Regions from separate parts of the Fulvivirga sp. AWR4_260 genome, predicted to be linked through region 3. Evidence: riboswitches for the same ligand, from Rfam matches in the RefSeq annotation. Region 3 holds a riboswitch; each other region holds the start of a gene.
The links. A riboswitch is a leader RNA that binds a small molecule or an ion and turns the genes downstream of it on or off. The one in region 3 is predicted to bind cobalamin.

Region 1 (3,289 bases), 1.3 Mb from region 3:
ATTAACCGCATTTTTATAGGCTATGCGGTCACATATTTCAGTGCCGAATTTGGCTTCTACCGCAGAGCTTATTGCTTGATAGCAACTAGCGTTTTCATGTTCTTTGAAAAAAAATGGGATTCTTGTTTTGTCGGGGTGGTTTTTGTGGTGGAAAAAATCTGCGCCATAGCTGATAGCATTTTCAGCGCCAAGCTTTAAGCCATAATCTATATGTTCGTAAAGAGCTTCAGGTTCATCGTTATTCACAAAAGCCCTCAAGAAATTCACTCCAATTAAGCCCTGTTTATTAATTATTTCTTGGGCTATTTCATCGGGTAGGTTGCGAGGATGATCAAAAATAGACCTATAATTTGAGTGGCTGGCAATAATGGGCACATTGATGTTATGCTTGCCTATATAGTTGAGAATATCATGAGCCAGCTGATCGCTTGTATGAGAAAAATCTATTGCAATATTTTTGTTATCTAAATAGTCAATTAAAGCTTTTCCATCATTTTTTAAACCAATTGAGGTGTAATTACCACCGCCAAATCTATTTTCTAAATGATGTGTAAGGCCAATATAAAATAGACTCCCTACATTCTGCTTGATTGTTTCCAGGTTATTAAAACCTTCACCTAACGTAATGTTCTCATCACAAAAAGCCGAAGCATTTTCTATAGAAGCGATCATGCCTATACCTTCGCTGTTATTGAGGTCTGTTAAATGATGCTTTTGTATAGCATATAGTTGGTTTTCATTTAAACATAAATTATGAAAAATTTCACTCTGTTCAATACCTGTTTTATGGCTATTGGGCTGTGTAGGAGTAAAAATGGCCATTACTTGTAATTTTACATTCCCTTGTTGTAAGTATGGAACAGAACAGCCCAAAGCTTTATCATCAATACTTGTATTAGGTCTTGTTAAATGAATTAATAAATCGCAATGGAGGTCTATAATTGTTTTTTTCATAGTTTAATCTGGCTAGGACTAAGCGAGTAGCTTTGTCATTAGTTTGGGTATGGAACTTGACTGTTAAGGTACCAAAATTATTCCAGAGAGAGCCATCCATTAGTTATAGATGAGTATGTTTGAGCCTGAATAAGAGCTAAATGTATTGGTCGTTTTAGCAGTGGTGTATTTTGCACCTAAAATTCTTCAGTACTTAATTTCATATCCATTGTGATGAATTGATAAATGCAAGTAGCTTCTTATTATGTTATCACTCCCGAATAAACCGTTTCACTTTTAATTGGTCTGTTCTACATATAACTATAAGCATTGTTTTAATTTTAAATAATGGCAATCAACTAATTAATGCTTAAGTTCGCGACTTAGATCATATATAATTTCGTCAAACGGAATATGGTTGCATGCTACATGTATTAAAAGGGAATCCGGTGTAAATCCGGAGCTGTCGCGCAACTGTAATTAACTTTAAGGCTTTTATTATAATTATATCCACTGTTATTATAATGGGAAGGATGATAAAAGCTGTTATAAGTCAGGAGACCTGCCTTATTCCGAGATGGCTTTGCTTTCGCGATTTGAAGTATAAAGTCAGGATTTGATGCATGCAAGTCAGGGGTATTCTGTGTATAAGCTTTTGACGTGGCATGCCTGCTCCTACCTACCTTACCATCCGCTTATCAATGCAAAGTAGAGTTTATAAATGACTTATTAAAGCAGACTCAAGCTTACCGTGATTGCACGTGGTTTAAATTCCATGTGTAGTAATGTTGATGCATGAGTTGTGGTTAAAGAAAACCGAACTTATTAATACATTTATGAATTTATTAAAACCAAACCCTACCATCTGGAAAACGCTTCTTGGCGTTTTATTATTTTCTTTTGTGCATTTATCTGTACAATCCCAGAGCGCTGCTGGCAAAGTGGCTGATTCGCAAGGTGTGCCACTGGCCTTTGTTAGTTTGTGGGTAAAAAACACAAATATAGGAGCCACCACCAATGCAGAAGGAAAATTTACCATACCCAAAATAAAAAAAGGAAGTTATGAGCTAGTGGCTTCTAGTATTGGCTATAAAACTACTACTCTACCTTTAGAAATTGTAGACGATAATACCGTGGTAATTTCAGTGGTGTTACAAGAGGAAGCTACTAACCTTGACGAAGTGCAAGTAGTAGGCAATAGAGAATGGGTGAGTGAAAGCTTAAACAAGATAGATGTACCGCTGAAGTATTTGCCAATTACAGCTAATAGCATAGACAAAAATATGCTTATGCAAAGAGGTGTAGATAATCTTGGTGATGCAGTAAAAAGTACGCCTGGAGTAAGGCCTATCAATAGGTACGGAGGGTTTCAAACCTTCAGAATACGAGGTTTTAACAATTTTGTTTTGTTAGTAGATGGTGTACGTGATGAAAGACATACTATTTCTACCAGTGCGCCCAGCACTAACTTGGCTAATGTGTCACGTATAGAAGTATTAAAAGGACCCGCTTCGGTATTATTTGGACACTCGGCCTTAGGAGGCGTTATTAATATTGTGAGAAATCAGCCTACAGATCAGTTTGAAGCAAATTTTTCAGCCTCTTATGGCAGTTTTGATACTAAGAGAATGCGAGCAGGTGCAGGAGGTCCTTTAACTGACCGATGGTCTTACAGAGTAGACTTTGGTATGTCCGAAACAGAGGGATACAGAGATTTTGGCACCAGTACTAATAATTTTTACACGGCATTTAGATACAAGTCTGAAAAGAATGATGTTTTGGATATTCGAGTAGGCTTGAATAAGGATCACTACGATACAGACACGGGTATACCTGTACTTAGTGATGGTAGTCTTGTACCCAGTATGGATAGAGATACAAGATATAATGACCCCCAAGATTTTTTAAATAATACTAGATATGATTTTCAGGTTCGTTACACAAAAGAGATCAACGAGAACTTAAAGTTAACAGATCACCTGTCATATTACTGGGATGATATCGATTATTTCTCTACAGAAGAGCTCACGATTAATGCCACCCAAGATAGCTTAATAAGGTCATTCCCTTTTTATTTCAATCATAGAACCAAGCCTTTACAAAATCAGCTAGAGTTGACTTATGATGTTAATACATCTAAAATTCAGCATAAACTATTGGCAGGTTACTCGGTGAGTATACTAGACCGTAAAACTTATAGGGGCGATATCTTCGGGCCAGGTAAAAACACAACAGTAGCCATTAACAACCCTATTCTTAATCAAGGGTTTTTAGGTTATAGAGATACCAATTTTCAGGGTAAAGACGAAACTGTACATGGACTTTACCTACAAGACTGGTTGAACTTGGGCAATCA
Region 2 (3,289 bases), on a different contig from region 3:
TATACATATCGCTAATGAAAAAGGATTATTTCAGCAGGCTGGGATTAACCTAAATTGGGTGGATTATCCGCAAGGTACAGGAGGTATGACTAAGGCTTTGAGAAGTGGAGAGTGCGATATTTGTATTTTACTTACTGAAGGTATAATCACAGATATAATTAAAGGAAACCCTTCTAAGATCATAAGTGGTTATGTGAAATCGCCTTTAACTTGGGGGGTGCATACAGGTGTAAATAGCGATCTCACTGCGCATAATCAGGTTTATGACCAAAAAGTAGCCATTAGCCGTTTAGGTTCAGGATCACACCTTATGCCTACCGTTGATGCCTTGAAAAATGGAGAAAAAATGGTCGCAGAGCAGTTTATTCCTGTAGAGAATATTGATGGAGCGCTTCAATCATTGAACAGCGGAGAAACGGATGTTTTCTACTGGGAAAAATTTATGACCAAGCCTTATGTAAATAAAGGAATGCTAAGAAGAATAGGCGAATTCATTTCTCCTTGGCCCTGTTTTATGATTGCTGCTACTAACGATATTATAGCACAACAGCCCGAATTATTAGATAAATTCCTCAAAATAGTTCATCATGCTTGTGACGATTTCATGCGTAGTGATAGTGCCATTGATCAGGTAAGTGAGAAATATGATATACCACATCAGGATGCTGCAGTTTGGTTTCATTCTACTGAGTGGACTACCAACAGCTGGGTAAGTGATAAGATGTTGATGAGTGTAGTTTATACCTTAAAAGAGGCCGGCATTGTTTCAGGAGATGCTACTGTAGATCCATTAGTGTGGAAAAGGCAATCGTAATAAATATACCATAGTAGTGGGTAAGTAGGCCTATTGAAGTTGCTAATGTTTTGATGAATAGGTTTTTATGTCAAAAATGTTTTCAATAAGGCAAATATCCATCGCTCAAGCTGTGCCGTTGATCTAAAAACTTTCTATATTCGTGCGGATTGTGGTTTTTCGTAAGTATTTACGAAAATTAAAAGGGAATTCAGTGTAATTCTGAAACTGTACCCGCAGCTGTAATTTCGACTTTGCATATGTGAAGTAAATAATTCGTTCGGCATGCCATTGTCATTAAAGATGAGAAGGCGAGCGAATACGAAAGAGTCAGAAGACCTGCCATTTTTCGTGATGAATCCAGGCTTTCGGGTTAAAAGTGCAGGTCATATCATTCCTGAAAATTGAAAATGTTGCCTAGTGCTACATCAAAGGTGATATTGTACCTTTTCCTTCCTGAGTTTCATTTCTATTTTTTTTATACTTAAACCTAAACTGTTTTGAACAGAGAGAAAGCATTTTGCAAGCTAAATACGACATGCTTTGTAATAACCAATAAATAATATGGAAACAAATACTACACATATCTCCATATTAGGTTTAGGCTGGCTTGGCCTACCCTTGGCTCAATATTTACAAAAAAAGGGCTATGGCATAAGGGGTTCTGTACATAGCATTGAGAAGTTGTCTTCTTATAACCACTTTCCCTTTGGAGTTACAAGAATTAGTTTAGAAAAGGATCAGATTAAAGGTGATTGGGAAGCATTCTTGCATGATGCGAATGTTTTGATTATTTGTACTCCTCCACGTATAAGTCAGCAAGGAAAAGAAAATTACCTTAGCCAGATCAGGCAGGTTGTTGCTAATACATCATCACAAACCAAAGTGATTTATACCAGCTCAACCAGTGTTTATGGCAATGGTGAGCAACCTATTACAGAAAATGAGCCGCTAAAGCCAGAGCGAGAATCAGGAGAGGCTGTGGTTGAAGCGGAAAGGGTTTTAAGACAGCATTTCAATGAGAATCTAACTATCCTGCGGTTTGCAGGACTCATTGGTCCGGATCGACATCCAGGAAAGTTTTTGGCAGAAAAAAGAGCTTTACGTAATGGTTTGGCTCCTGTGAACTTGGTTCACCTCGATGATTGTATAGGTATAATCCATTCTGTAATTAAAAAGCAGGTTTACGGAGAGGTTTTTAATGTATGCTGCAGTGAGCATCCTCAGCGTAAAACATATTATGAAAAAGCTGCTACTATTTTAGGGCTTACACCGCCAGTTTTTAAGGAAGAGACTGGAGGCGTGTACAAGATAATAGATAACAGCAAGTCTATACAATTGTTGGGTTATCAGTATAAATATAATAATCCTGAAGAGCTTTTTACTAATCAGCATTCGGGTAAAATAACCATTGTGGGGGCCGGGCCGGGGGCTATGGGCTGCCTTACCTTGAGGGCGTATGAGGCTGTAGAGCATGCCGAGGTTATTTTATATGACAACTTGGTTTCTAAGGAAATTCTAGACATTAACCCTCAGGCCGAGTTCATTTATGTAGGGCGAAAGTTTGCAGATAAGTCTAACCAGCAAGACCGACAGAATAGAATCAATGAATTACTTCACCTGCATTATAAGCAAGGGCGAAATGTAGTAAGGTTGAAATCAGGAGATCCATATGTATATGGGCGTGCAGCAGAAGAGGCAAGATACCTTACAGCACACCACCTTCCTTTTGAGATAGTGCCAGGTTTGTCAGCGGCACTGGCTGCGGCTAACCTTAATAATATTCCGGTAACGGAAAGGGGCAAATCAAATGCGTTTATGATTTGTACAGCTCATACCGCTGATTATTCATATGAACAATTAAATGGTATAGCAGCATTGCTGAAGGCGGGAAATTCCTTAGCGGTGTATATGGCTATGAAAAGTTTGGATAAACTTATTCCTAAGTTAATAGAGGTGTGTGAGGATGATACTATTCCGATCACAGCTGTAGCTAATGTTTCCAGAGAGAATGAGCAGGTGCTTACGAGTACATTAAAAGACATTCAAGAAGATGTAGAAAAGGCTGACTTGGCGATGCCTGTAGTGTTTTTAATAGGTGTAAAACCCATTAGATAATGAAAGAAGGAATATTACTTTGCGGACATGGAACCAGAAGAAAAGCTGGAACGGAAGCTTTTAAAGAACTGGTGGGGCTTTTAAAAGAGCGTTATCATGATTATGAAGTAGATTATGGTTTTTTAGAGTTTAATCATCCGCTCTATGAAGCAGCTGTAGAAAGGCTTTATGAGAAGGGGGTAAGGGTAATTTATGCGTTGCCGGTAATATTATTTGCTGGTTCGCATGCCAAAAATGATATCCCTTACGAGTTAAATACTATACAAAGTTATTACCCTGATTTGACCATTAAAATGGGAAGGCACTTGGGCGTAAGTTCGTATTTGCTCGATTTGTCCAAAAAAATACTTTCCGAAAAAGAAGCAGAGCTCAGTCTTG
Region 3 (3,289 bases):
TAATTGGTTAGGTAAACTTACTAAGGAAGACAAGGATATTATTCAGAGGTCTATGGAGCTGGTGCAGGTTGATGGCTTTGCAGATGTACATATTCATGAGTTGAGTGATGGGGAAAAGCAGCGTGTAATGATTGCTAAGGCTTTGGCTCAGGATACTCCTCTATTAATTTTAGATGAGCCCACGGCACACCTAGATGTAAGCAATAGAGTGGCATTGCTTTCACTTTTAAGAAAACTTGCTATTGAAACTAATAAGGCCATTTTATTATCTACTCATGAGTTGGAAGTTGCTATACAACTAGCGGATATGGTTTGGCTAATAGGACAAGATGGGCAACTCTTTACGGGTACACCGGAAGACCTTATTATAGAAAATAAATTTAGTTCTGCTTTTAAAGACGATTATGTGAAGTTCGATAGACAAACAGGTGCTTTCAAAATTAACCATAATTACCAGCAGAAAATTGCGGTGAAAGGTGAAGGCTTCTTGTATAAATGGACTTGCCATGCCATGGAGAAAGAGGGATATGAAATAGTGAGTAATGCAGATTTAGAAGTAGTGATTAGTGATGAAGAGGAAGGTAGATGGATGATAAAAGCAAACCATAAAATAAATCATATAAACAGTATTGAAGCTTTAAAAAAAGCCTTAAAATATGGGGAAAGACCTAAGTAAAGTATCTCATTGCATGTTGTTTTGTAATGGAGGTTCATGTAAGCGCAAGGGAGCGGAGCATATTACGGACGAAATTCGTGCTTATATGAAATCAGAAGGACTGTATTCTTCTGTGCATACCGTTAAAACCATGTGCAATGGTAGGTGTGAAGATGCACCTACCATGATAGTAATGCCAGAAAATACATGGTATAAAAATTTGACGGTAGCTAAGGCCATTGAGATCGTAGGTAAACATATCAAACAAGGGAAGCCAGTTAAGAAATATACTTTGTATGAAGAAGGGATGGATTATGTTGCCTCTGATAATCCTTTAAAGCCTACAGCTCCTGATGAGTTTAGTGAAGTTTTTGACGAAGAATTTGGAGAAGTAATAATGGCCAAGGCCAACCCTAAGGAGCAAAATCTTTACCCTTTATTGAAGGATGTATTTCAGAAATTCCTACTTGATTTAAAAATAAGGATTCCTGAATTAGGGGCAGAATATTTTGAATTTAACATACCTGTTGATTTCAATTATGAAGATAAATGGGTGTCTATATCAAAATATAAGTTTAATGCAGAATTTGCTATTGGTGTGCCTTCTAAAGATGCTCCTAAAGCCTATAAAGATGCACGAATAAGGCACGTTGAGATTTTTAAAACATTAGATGGACGGTGTCATGTGCTGCGCCTGAAGAGTCAGGATGGTACGGTAAAGTTAATAGCGAAAGATAAAACCACTGATCATAAGGTGTGGAATCACTTTGTTAACATATATTTAGAACGACCGCAAATAGAGGCGATTAAATAGGGTGTGATAAAATTAGCAGCCTCTCATAATACATTGATTTGAGCAAATAAAGGTATTGGTATACAATGGTAAATTACTCAATACTAATGCTTATACTTGCATATCTTTAGGTTTTCAGTGGTAGTAATTGCTACTGAAATTAAAAGGGAATCCGGTGTGAGTCCGGAACTATCTCCGTAGCTGTATATCCTGAAACGAGAGTTTGAGAGCTAAGGTCTTTAAAGCCACTGTTCTGTTGAATGGGAAGGTGATTTTAGCTGGGATGAGTCAGAAGACCTGCCTTAAGTGTAGTCCATAGCTTTCGGATGAAAAGGCTAATGGGGGAGTACTCCATTGATATATTCTATTTGATGGCGTACGTTATCTCATTTTTTCCTTCCTATTGCTATGCTTTATTATGTGTAATTAATAAATCTATAGTATTGAAAATTAAATATTTACTTTTTGTCGGAGCTGTTTTTTTAGGAAGAAGTTATACTGCTTCCGCTCAGCAAATACCTGCATTAAAAGATACATTACTGCAGGAAATAACTATTTCTTCATCCAGAGTGAATGCTAAGGTTGAAGATTTACCGCAAAAAATAGTAGTCATATCTCAAGAAGATATAAAACAAGCAGACCCAAAAGACCTTACCGATGCCTTAAAGAAAATGGCGGGTGTTGATGTAATAGAGTACCCTGGCTTATCATCAGGCATTGGAATTAGAGGTTATAGACCACAGTTTTCAGGGCTTAACCAAAGGTCTTTGGTGTTGATAGATGGCCGCCCGGCAGGAGCCTCTAACTTGGCTACTATTAACTTAGATAATATTGAAAGAATAGAAGTGATAAAGGGTGCAGCTTCGTCACTTTATGGTTCGCAAGCCATGGGAGGTGTGGTTAACCTTATCACTAAAAAATCTCAAGGCGAAATTAAAAAGACAATTACAGGATCTTACGGCAGCTACAATACCATAGAAGTAGGTTTCAATGCTGGCGGTTCTATTGATGATAAAACAGACTTTGATGTTAACTTGAATTACTTTAACCAAGTTGATAACTATACATACGGTAGCGATAATTTCTTTAGAGAGAGGTATGGTTGGAATGAAGTAGAACGTACCTACTATAACGCTGAGCACGGTGTTGATTCTGTTTTAACAGGTAATGATGCTTTTGCCGATGGAGAAGAGCGTGATTTTACTAAATACAAATATTTCTCTGGAGATATCAGGTTTGGAGTAGATATTAATGACGATTGGAGAGCTGATGTTTCAGGTTCAATGTTTTCGGCTCATGATGTACAGTCTCCTGGTGATTTTGCCTATGGAAATTCAAGCCAGAGCATTAAAAACCCATATCGCTATGGTGCTGATGTGACGGTAACCGGAGCGCTCACCGAAAATCATACCTTAAAAGCTAAGGCGTATTCAAGTTTGGAGTATTATGACTACCGAAGCGTGAGCAATGGAGAATTGGCTGATTTCGTCACCAGTAAATACACCAACAGCTGGAAAGGCTTTCAGTTGCAGGATAATTTCAACTGGGGAAATCACGTGATTGCTTTTGGAGTAGATTATAGCAGAGCTAATTCAGAAAGTCAGAGCTTCTCTGCGACTACAGGTGATGAAACAGCGCCTTATAACCCCAATTATGGTATTTATTCTACTGCATTATTTGGTCAGGGTAATTTTTCTTTCTTAGAAGATCGTTTGCATGCCACCTTAGGAGTGAGACTAGATCATATTACATTTGATGTGAAGGACACTGAATTTTTAGATAGTTATACAAAAGGAAAAGAATCTTATAACGTATTTAATCCTAGTGCAGGCCTGAAATAT

Region 1: it holds a riboswitch for cobalamin, as region 3 does, so the genes downstream of both, ACXACQ_RS17230 (TonB-dependent siderophore receptor) here and ACXACQ_RS22335 (TonB-dependent receptor) in region 3, are expected to answer to the same signal.
Region 2: it holds a riboswitch for cobalamin, as region 3 does, so the genes downstream of both, cobA (uroporphyrinogen-III C-methyltransferase) here and ACXACQ_RS22335 (TonB-dependent receptor) in region 3, are expected to answer to the same signal.

What each region holds. Positions count from the first base shown of each region.
Region 1 covers NZ_JBSWSU010000015.1:2,589,943-2,593,231, reverse strand. The annotation lists gene ACXACQ_RS17235 (dipeptidase) at 1-954, opposite strand, end outside; cobalamin riboswitch at 1,332-1,517, shown strand; gene ACXACQ_RS17230 (TonB-dependent siderophore receptor) at 1,770-3,289, shown strand, end outside.
Region 2 covers NZ_JBSWSU010000001.1:1,300,307-1,303,595, forward strand. The annotation lists gene ACXACQ_RS05475 (substrate-binding domain-containing protein) at 1-814, shown strand, start outside; cobalamin riboswitch at 950-1,154, shown strand; gene cobA (uroporphyrinogen-III C-methyltransferase) at 1,358-2,911, shown strand; gene ACXACQ_RS05485 (sirohydrochlorin chelatase) at 2,911-3,289, shown strand, end outside.
Region 3 covers NZ_JBSWSU010000015.1:3,906,164-3,909,452, reverse strand. The annotation lists gene ACXACQ_RS22345 (ABC transporter ATP-binding protein) at 1-676, shown strand, start outside; gene ACXACQ_RS22340 ((2Fe-2S) ferredoxin domain-containing protein) at 657-1,469, shown strand; cobalamin riboswitch at 1,561-1,767, shown strand; gene ACXACQ_RS22335 (TonB-dependent receptor) at 1,892-3,289, shown strand, end outside.